Regions from separate parts of the Rhodococcus sp. 05-340-2 genome, predicted to be linked through region 2. Evidence: predicted binding sites of a transcription regulator. Region 2 holds the regulator's gene; each other region holds the start of a gene.
What was found. The regulator LexA, encoded in region 2, represses DNA repair genes until DNA is damaged. The targets are predictions, from matches to a motif close to CGAACANNTGTTCG.
Positions count from the first base shown of each region.

Region 1: a site for LexA is predicted at 1,579-1,592, ahead of CH271_RS02930 (HNH endonuclease signature motif containing protein). Genes of this name have one in related genera too.
Region 3: a site for LexA is predicted at 2,199-2,212, ahead of CH271_RS25890 (SAV_6107 family HEPN domain-containing protein). Genes of this name have one in related genera too.

Region 1 is NZ_NOYU01000006.1:306,581-309,856, reverse strand. It holds gene CH271_RS02940 (phosphotransferase) at 1-753, shown strand, start outside; gene CH271_RS02935 (hypothetical protein) at 755-1,306, opposite strand; gene CH271_RS02930 (HNH endonuclease signature motif containing protein) at 1,627-3,276, shown strand, end outside.
Region 2 is NZ_NOYU01000027.1:417,588-420,863, reverse strand. It holds gene nrdR (transcriptional regulator NrdR) at 1-364, opposite strand, end outside; gene CH271_RS16995 (hypothetical protein) at 465-875, opposite strand; gene lexA (transcriptional repressor LexA) at 1,261-1,944, shown strand; gene CH271_RS16985 (acyl-CoA dehydrogenase family protein) at 2,023-3,165, opposite strand.
Region 3 is NZ_NOYU01000042.1:155,909-159,184, forward strand. It holds gene mraZ (division/cell wall cluster transcriptional repressor MraZ) at 1-428, opposite strand, end outside; gene CH271_RS25880 (hypothetical protein) at 521-898, shown strand; gene CH271_RS25885 (DUF3040 domain-containing protein) at 942-1,379, opposite strand; gene CH271_RS25890 (SAV_6107 family HEPN domain-containing protein) at 1,607-2,062, opposite strand; gene CH271_RS25895 (GNAT family N-acetyltransferase) at 2,259-2,876, shown strand; gene CH271_RS25900 (phytoene desaturase family protein) at 2,881-3,276, shown strand, end outside.

The DNA of each region.
Region 1 (3,276 bases), on a different contig from region 2:
GGAGGCAACCGAACCGTCGTGCATCGGGTAGGCGAGACTGCGCGTCGCGCAACGGGAGACCACTCCGCCGCCGTGCATGTACTCCTGAAACATCTCGAGCGCAAAGGTTTTCCCTGCGCTCCGCGATTCTTGGGAACAGACGATCAGGGCCGAGAAATACTGACGTATCGACATGGGATTGCCGGCAACTATCCGATGCCCGCCGCCGTTCGCAGCGTCGAAGCTCTGGAGAGCGCTACCCGGATCCTCCGCCGATTGCACGACCTCACCATCGGTCTGCGGTTGCCGGACGGCCATGCCCGACACCTACCCGACGACGTCGAACCCGAGGTGATCTGCCACTGGGATGCAGCTCCGTACAACTTCGTCTTCGAGGGTTCGGCAGCCGTCGCATTGATCGATTTCGACGAGGCCGGCCCGGGGCGACGCATCGACGACCTGGCCTATTTCGCCTATCGATTCGCACCACTCTGCAGTGCCGACAACTTCTCCGACGGAGGATGGTCCCCGGACGTCGATCGATGGGACAGGCTGCGCCGAATCTTCGGGATCTATCCCGACCCTCGGGCCACCGAACTCCCTGACATCATCATCGCGAGGCTCAGGGCAATGGAACTCGCGGTCGAGGCCGGTCCGAACCACGAGCATGCTGCCCTGTATTCACGCGATCAACTGTTCATCGATCGACATCGAGACGCAATTTCGCATGCTGTCTACCACCGGTTCCCGGCGAACAGCGTGAGCCGTATCTGACTCAGACGGCCATCGGCAGTTCAGAACTTTCGATGTCACAGCGGCCCGAATCCGCATGCTTTCGAGCAGCTTTCGACCCGTGGACATCCATGCGGTGCACCCAATAACCGATCGTGTCCTCGGCGGCGAATCGATCGAGTACTTCGATACACAGCCACGTCGCGACAGAAAGGTCCTCTTCCTCACCATCGAGACCGACGAGGGCAACTTCGTCGCCCACCGCGAGCAACGCACGGTCGACGTCCGAACTGCTGATCTTCAGCCATTCCAAGGCGCGACGGAGGAATCTCCAATCCGATTGGGGCACAGTCTCGGAGGCCGATTGTCTGCACAGTTCCGCCGTCGCAACGAGTGCGTCCACAACCGGTGCCGACAGTGCACAATCGAGTTCGACGAGCATGCCCCGATCGGAATCGATCAGGTCGGCCATGTAACCCCAACGGGCCGCGAGGGACGCATCCTCTGGCCACAGGTCCGTGGTACCGAACTGAAGCCGAGTGATCAGTTCCTTCGGCGATTTGCACGAAACGGCGAAGCGAAATGCGTCGTTCATGTCGATCATCCCCACTGGGTCAACACAACATTGGACACCGGCTCGACACTCGAGTTCGGAGATACAGCCAAGCAGTGGCTTTCGTCACCGACGCAAGCAACGCTGCTGCGGTCGTTCCGTCCGCCTTGGGGGATATTGAACGCCCCCACCAGCATCTACGCGACTCATCGTTACGTAAAATCGACAACGTCACACTTATGAGCAATGTGTAATCCGCCACACAGTTGACCGCTCCGACCACGACCAAGCTTTTCGACCTCCGATCACAGATGGGAACGTGTGTTCGAGAACTTGTCGGTGGGTCGCGATAGATTCTGTTCATGCTTTCGGGGGACGGCGGATCAGGGGTGGACGGCATCGAGACGGTGCCGCCTGCCCCTGAGGTGTCCGATCCGGAGTTGTCGTTGTTGGTGTATCGGGTCGAGTCCGCGGTGGCGGAGTTGGCGGGGCAGGCGTCGGTGTCGTGGACGAACGCCGACCGGCGTGCGGTGATCGAACGGATGGAAACTCTGACCCGGTCGCTGACGGCGTACTCGTATAACTGGCTCAACGAACTCATCGCTCAACACGGTCTCGATGTGTATGCGGGTTCGGTGCCGTCGTCGGTGGCGTGGATGCTGCGGATCACCCCACACGCCGCGGGTGCTCGGGTGCGTCTGGCTGCGGAATTGGGTGACCGCACTTCCTTCTCGGGCGAAGTTCTGCCGCCGTTGCTGCCGCACACCGCTGCTGCCTTGCGGGCGGGGTTGCTCGACGCCAAGCATGTGCAGATGATCCGGGAGTTCTTCCGCCATCTGCCCTCGAGTGTCGACCCGCAGACGCGGGAGCGAGCCGAAGAGCAATTGGTGGGTTTCGCCTCGACCAGACGGCCCGACGACTTCGCACCGTTGGTGGCAAACCTGGATTCGATCCTCAACCCCGACGGCGACCACGACGACGACGAAGACGAGGACGGGAAGCCGAGGCCGCGGAAGCGACGGGATGCGTTCTTCTACCTCGGCGAGCAAGGTGCCGACGGGATGTCGGAAGGAAAATTCTGCGTCGACCCCGAACTACGCGCCTACCTCGAAGCCCTGTTCTCCAAAGCCGCGAAACCCGGAGTGAACAACCCCGCCGACCCGACATCGGTCGTCCACGACGATGAACGTGACGACGAAACCGATGGCGACGACAACGATGGCGAGGACAACGGCGGCGACGGCAGCGCCACTGCGCCGCAACCCGAGTCGACGCCCAGCGATGCCGGGTCCAATGATGCAGGCCTGTGGGATGGAACGGACTGCAACAGTGACGACGGCTGCGATGACGACGACTGCGGTGACGGGACCGACTGTGGTTGCGGCACACAGTCAAACGACCCCGACGACCCCGACGACCCCGACGACACTGCAGGCGCTACTGAACCCGTCGGGCACTTCGGATCCGATACCGGCGACGACACCGCGGACAAGACAGCAGCGCGGGAGGCTGCAGTTGCTCGGGATCTCCGCACCCAACGTGAACGTCACCACGACGCCCTGAAACTGGCGCTGCGGCACACCCTTGCCTCCGGGACCCTCGGCACCCACCGAGGCCTGCCTGTCACCGCCATCGTCACCATGACCCTGAAAGATCTCGAAGCCGGCTGCGGATACGCCATGACCGGCACCGGATCCCGCGTCTCGATCCGCGACGCGATCCGCATGGCCTCCCACGCCCACCACTACCTCACGATCTTCGACGACAACGGCAGAGCGTTGTACCTCGGCCGCTCCAAACGCATCGCCTCCGCCGACCAACGCATCGTGCTGATCGCCCGAGACCGCGGCTGCAGCTTCCCCTCCTGCACCCGCCCCGCCACCTGGTGCCAAGCCCACCACCTCACCGACTGGATCGACGGCGGCACCACCGACATCGACGGACTCACCTTCGGCTGCGACATGCACCACGCACTCGTCGGCGACGGACCCGGCAAATGGTCCACCACCAAA
Region 2 (3,276 bases):
GGTAGGCCACTTCGTCGAGATCACGGAGCGGACCGAGAATGGCCAACCCCACTTCGTTGCTGGGGATCTCCGCGGATCCCGCGGCACGGATGGCGTCCTCGACCTGCTGCGCCAGCAGGTTCAGCGCATCGTTGTCGACATCTCTGCCCTGGCAGGCGCGTCGGACTCCCTTGACGACCTTCTCGCGACTGAACGGCTCGGTCACGCCGCTGCGCTTCACGACCGCGAGCACTGCGGCCTCGACGGTGGTGAATCGACGGCCGCACTCCGGGCAGGAGCGACGACGCCGGATTGCTTGGCCCTCGTCCATCTCACGCGAGTCGACCACGCGTGAGTCGGGATGCCTGCAGAACGGGCAATGCATGAGGGGTCCTCCGTCGTAGCCGATGCTCCGACGACGAGCACGCACATCGGGGCAGTCTGTCGAGGATACTCAGTCCTCGCGAACGCGACGGGGCCGGTGGTCATCTGCCGGGCGTGTACTCGACGAGAGCTCCGTCGTGCACTTCGACCACACCGACCGGCTGCGCACCTGCATCGGGAGCAGCCGCCCGCAGGTTCGCGATGCCGATCAGGCCACCTGCGACGACCAGGACCGCCAACACCGTCAGCACGAGCGATCGCAGCCGAACCGGCTGGCCCGCGAAGTGCGCGGAGGTCGCGTCGAACTCACGATCGGCCTCCTCGCGATCGGTGACATCGGACCACGACGGATCGAGGACCGGAAGGCACGGTGCGCTCTGTGTACGGGGTGCCGTGACGCCGTGCATCCCGATGGGACTCTGCAGAACGGGACGCGCCCGGCGACGACGCTCGACGACAGTGGACCGGGCACGGACACCGGCGGCGGTGGGGCGATCGGTGATGATGGTCATCGGAACCTCGACTTCGCTCGTTGGATCGATTGTTCGATCAGGCGTTCGATGGACGCTTGTTCGAAGTTCTATCACGAGCCTCCGACAAAGTCTGCAGAAAACGCGACACGAGTCGAACAGATGTTTGATTCAACAGCTGATACACGCTAGATTCGTGTCAGAAACCACACGCCACACGAGTCGACACCATCAACTCCAGTCCGCGCAGACCTACCACGCAGACCGGATCCCAGGACACCAGCAGGAGGCCGACAGCATGAAGGACGAGACCTCGACGAGGTCGACCACGCGTTCCACGACGACGGGTTCCAGGACGACCGGAGCCAAGGCCACCGCCACCAAGGCCGCGGCGGGAAAGCCGGCCGCGGAACCGACCTCCAAGGCCATGGAGGTCGGCACCGATATCAGTGCGGGTCTGACCGAGCGGCAGCGGAAGGTACTCGAGGTCATTCGCGCGTCGGTCACCGAGCGCGGCTACCCGCCGAGCATCCGGGAGATCGGAGACGCGGTCGGTCTGACCTCGACCTCCTCCGTTGCCCACCAGCTGCGCACCCTCGAACGCAAGGGCTTCCTCAGGCGCGACGCCAACCGTCCCCGAGCCGTCGACGTCCGCGGTCTCGACGAGGTGCAGGCCGATCAGGCTGCCGCCGCGGTCGACGGTTCGTCGGCGTCCGAGGAACAGGATCGGTTGCCGACCCCGACGTTCGTTCCGGTACTGGGCCGGATCGCCGCAGGCGGTCCCATCCTGGCCGAGGAAGCCGTCGAGGACGTGTTCCCACTCCCCCGCGAGCTGGTCGGTCAGGGTTCGCTGTTTCTGCTGAAGGTGGTCGGCGAGTCGATGATCGATGCGGCCATCTGCGACGGTGACTGGGTGGTGGTTCGTCAGCAGTCCGTGGCCGACAACGGCGACATCGTAGCTGCGATGATCGACGGCGAGGCCACCGTCAAGACGTTCAAGCGGTCCAAGGGCGAGGTGTGGCTGCTGCCGCACAACCCGCTGTTCGAGCCGATTCCGGGCAACAACGCCGCGATCCTCGGCAAGGTCGTCACCGTGATGCGCAAGCTGTAGGGATCGTCACCGAAGACAAACGCGAAGGGCCGCAGCACAGTGTGCTGCGGCCCTTCGCGTGTTCTTCGGATCAGCGGATCACAGATTCAATCCGCGGCCGATGATCTCCTTCATGATTTCTGTGGTGCCGCCGTAGATGGTCTGCACACGAGAATCCATGTACGCCTTGGCGATCGGATATTCCTTCATGTAGCCGTAGCCGCCGTGCAGCTGCAGGCACCGGTCGATCAGTTTGACCTGATTCTCGGTGGTCCACCATTTCGCCATCGCGGCTTCCTGGACGGTCAGGGTGCCCGCGTTGAGCAGTTCGATGAACTTGTCCACCATGATGCGGGTGGCGGTGGTCTCGGTCGCCAACTCCGCCAACACGAATCGGGTGTTCTGGAACTTGCCGATCGACTTTCCGAAGGCCTTGCGATCGCGGCAGTACTGGATCGTCATGTCCAGCGCAGATTCCATGGCCGCAGCGGCGACAACAGCGATCGAGAGCCGTTCCTGAGGAAGATTCTGCATGAGGTAGATGAAGCCCATGCCTTCTTCACCGAGCAGGTTGGCCGCGGGCACGCGAACGTCGGTGAAGCTGAGTTCGGCTGTGTCCTGGGCCTTCATACCGATCTTGTCGAGATTGCGGCCACGCTCGAAACCGGGCATGTCGCGCTCGACGACCAGCAGGCTGAAGCCCTGGGCACCCTTCTCGGGGTCGGTGCAGGCTACGACGATGATCAGATCGGCGTTGATTCCGTTGGTGATGAACGTCTTCGAGCCGTTCAATACCCAGTCGTCGCCGTCGCGAACGGCCTTGGTCTTGATGCCCTGCAGGTCGCTTCCGGTACCCGGCTCGGTCATGGCGATCGCGGTGATCAGCTCACCCGAACAGAATCCGGGGAGCCAACGCTGCTTCTGCTCGTCGTTGGCCAGCTCGATCAAGTACGGCGCGACGACGTCGTTGTGCAGGGTGAAGCCGATGCCGCTGTAGCCGCCGCGAGTGGTTTCCTCGGTGACGATGGCGTTGTAGCGAAAGTCCTTGACTCCGCCGCCGCCGAATTCCTCGGGCGCTGCCGTTCCGAGGAAGCCCTGCTTACCGGCCTCGACCCAGACACCGCGATCGACGATGTTCTGCTCTTCCCACTTCGCGTGGTTCGGTGCCACGTGCTGATCGAGAAATTTCCGGTACGACTCCCGGAACAGCTCGTGCTCGGGCTCGAAAAGTGTGCGTTCCACGAATGTCTCCTTGTTCGGTGCATACCGACAGCGACCACGCGAAATCTCTACGGATCTCGGTCGCCGGTACGACTGACGTCACAGGCAAACACTACGTCCGCGGTGTCGAGG
Region 3 (3,276 bases), on a different contig from region 2:
AAGATCCCTCCGAGGGACTCGTCGAAAGCGTCGGAGAAATCCTGCTCGTTCTCAGCGGAGTAGCGCGCCCACGCTTCGTCGTTCCAGATTTCGATGAAGTCCATCGAACCGATCACCACGCAGTTTCGTTCGAGCCCCGCATAGCGGCGATGCTCGGGACTGATGGTGATACGACCCTGTCCGTCCGGCCGCTGTTCGTCGGTTCCCGAAAAGAACTGACGAACGTAGGCACGGGCTTTGGGGTTGGCACGAGAAGCCGCCGTCAATTTCCGTGAGCGCTCTGCGAAGTCCGCTGCGGTGTAGACAGCGAGGCTGAAATCCTGCCCCTTGCTCACCATGACTCCTCCTGCAAGCGCGTCCCGAAACTTGGCCGGCAACGTGAGTCGACCTTTGTCGTCGAGCTTCGGCGTGTAGGTACCGAGAAACACTCGCCACCTCCAGCCTCGACTCTCCGCTGCGGACCACTTTACCCCACTCTCCCCCACTTCGAACCATCCACGGCCGGAAAACTTTGACCGAAATGACATTCATGCAGCTCAGCATGCACAAGATCGGTGTCGTCGGCCGCGAGGCCGCGGGCGACATCGCCGGTTCGATTCGGGAGCGACAGCGCTCGAGTCCATCGTTGAAGCCGCCTGACCAGCACCTCGACATCGGGCGTGGTGAACGAACGCAGATCTCGATCCTCCAGTGGGGCTCGAGTGGGGAGAAGTGGGGACTGTGGGTGAAAGTGGGGGATGTCGGGGAGGCATCCCAGAACTCCCGTGCGCGGGGACGGCCGAGCCGGCCCTCGACGCGAAGCGGAGGGCTACGGGCGATTCGGCGGCGTCCGTCCGAGGGCAGAAACGACAACAGCACCTCACCCGAAGGTGAGATGCTGTTCTACGTTGACGCGTGAAGTTGTGGAGACGAGCCGGTAGCGGTCCGTCGAACCCGTTCGACTACTCCTGCTCGAACCTCTTACGGAACCGATCTTCCATGCGAGAGCTGAAGCTGCCGCCCTTGCGACCACCCTTCGATTTCTGCCCGGTACTACGCCCGGACGGTTCGGCAGCATCGTTGGCTGTGCTGCCTTCGTCCTGCGACGCTGCGGCTCCCTTGTTGGAACCGCCGAACAGGAACAGTGCCCCGGCACCGAACATGAACAAAAAACCGATGAGACTGACGACGAGAAAAGCCAGACTGTTCGTCGACAATGCAACACCGGCGACGAGCAACACGAGTCCCACTACGAACAGCGCGGCAGCCTGAAAGCGCCTCCTGCTCGACGCCGCGCGTACGCGACCGCCCCTCACATGAGACGCGAATTTGGGATCCTCGGCGTAGAGAGCGCTCTCGATCTGATCGAGCATGCGCTGCTCGTGCTCGGAGAGTGGCACGGTACCTCCCCCTGCACAGATATTGAAGGTCATTTCGGTTGCGAAACGACGGGAAGCTGACCTTGGCGGCTACCTGCTGTCGATGATACGAGCTGAATCGGCCGCTTACCACCTACTCGGTCGATGTGTTCCTGAGAAACACCGAAGTTTTGGAGACGGACGTCCCGAAAACTCCGAGCGAACACCGTATGACGTGGCGATTGTCACCCGGCGTCCAGCTCGGTGAGCTACGCCGACAAGGGTGCAGTCATCGGATCGACGGACGCGAATCGAGCCTGCCCGCCGAGTCGATCCTCGACCGAGTTCAGAAAACGACCGACGTGCCGATGAAAATCGTCGGCATCGAGATCGGCGATCGTGCTCGACGCGCCGGCCTCGACCGCGGCCCGAGTGGCCGAGAAGGACGCGAAATAGTCGGCCCAGACAGCGAGATCCGGTGCCGCCTTGGCCATCAGCACCCATGCACTGCGTGAACGGGGACGTGCTCCGATCGAATTCGGCAGCGACGCCAGCACAGCTGCCGCACCTTTCAACGCGGCGGCGTAGCTCCCGAGAAATCGATCTCCGGCAACGCTCTCCCCGATGGACTCGGACAGCAGCGCATCGGCTCGACCCAGCAGAACCTGAGCCTGACGCGACACCGGCGACCGCACTCCGGCATCGAATGCCTTCGTGATCGTCATACTCGAACACCTCCAGTTCGAATCTCCGGCGCGTACCTGACGCGGCCGGAACCGTGGCGAAGCCTTACAGTCGAACTCCGGAGAATCCGTCTCGACGATCCGAGCCGAAGCCACCGGCGCACTCGGCCCCGATTGTCGAACACCCGTTCGACACATTCAATATAGCTGTGCCCACCGACAAGTTGCCGAAGAAAGGTTGAGAACAGTCGTCACCGATGCGCAGACAACGCCGTACCTGGTCGATCTGACGCCCCCGGAATTCCGCCAGCGGCTGTTCGAGGCACTGTCCATCTATGTCGAGGCCATGGGCTATCCGCGTGGAACCGAACAGAGCAGGGCACCGATGTGGAGCGAACATCTGCACCGGCCGGGCTGGCGAGCAGTCGGTGCACTGCTCCCGAACACCGACCCGAACCAGCCGGATTCGCTGGTGGCCGTCGCATACGGCTACCACGGTGCCGCGCACCAGTGGTGGCATCAGCAGGTGCGCGACGGCTTGCGGCGCACGGGGCATTCCCCGCACAGTGTCGAGGCCACGCTCGACGATTACTTCGAACTCACCGAGTTGCACGTCCTCCCGAGCGCTCAGGGCCACGGGCTCGGCGGACGACTGTGCAGCCGACTGCTGGGCGGCGTCTCCGCGGACAACGTGATGTTGTCCACACCGGAGGTCGCGGGAGAGGACAACCGAGCTTGGCGGCTGTACCGGCGGCTCGGGTTCGAGGACGTGCTGCGCGACTTCACCTTCGCCGGCGACCGACGCCCCTTCGCAGTCCTGGGCCGCCGGTTGCCTCTCGACGGGCCAGTAGCCTGAAGGCGTGATCGATGCTGTGGTGGTGGGCTCCGGCCACAATGCCCTGACCTCTGCCTGTTATCTGACCGATGCCGGTATGTCGGTGGAGGTTCTCGAGCGCGACACCGTCGCGGGCGGCGCGGTCTCGACGGTGGAACGCTTTCCCGGCCACCGTGTCGACCGCGGTTCGTCGGCGCACATCATGATTCGTCACACCGGCATCATCGAGGAGCTCGGACTCGCCGAGTTCGGACTGCGCTACATCGACTGCGATCCCTGGGCCTTCGCGCCGGGAGCCGTCGACACCGACGAACGCGGCATCGTCTTCCATCGCGACCTCGACCGAACCTGCGACTCCATCGCCGCCGCCTGCGGCGCAGCCGACGCGCGCGCCTACCGCACCTTCGTCTCCGTCTGGGGC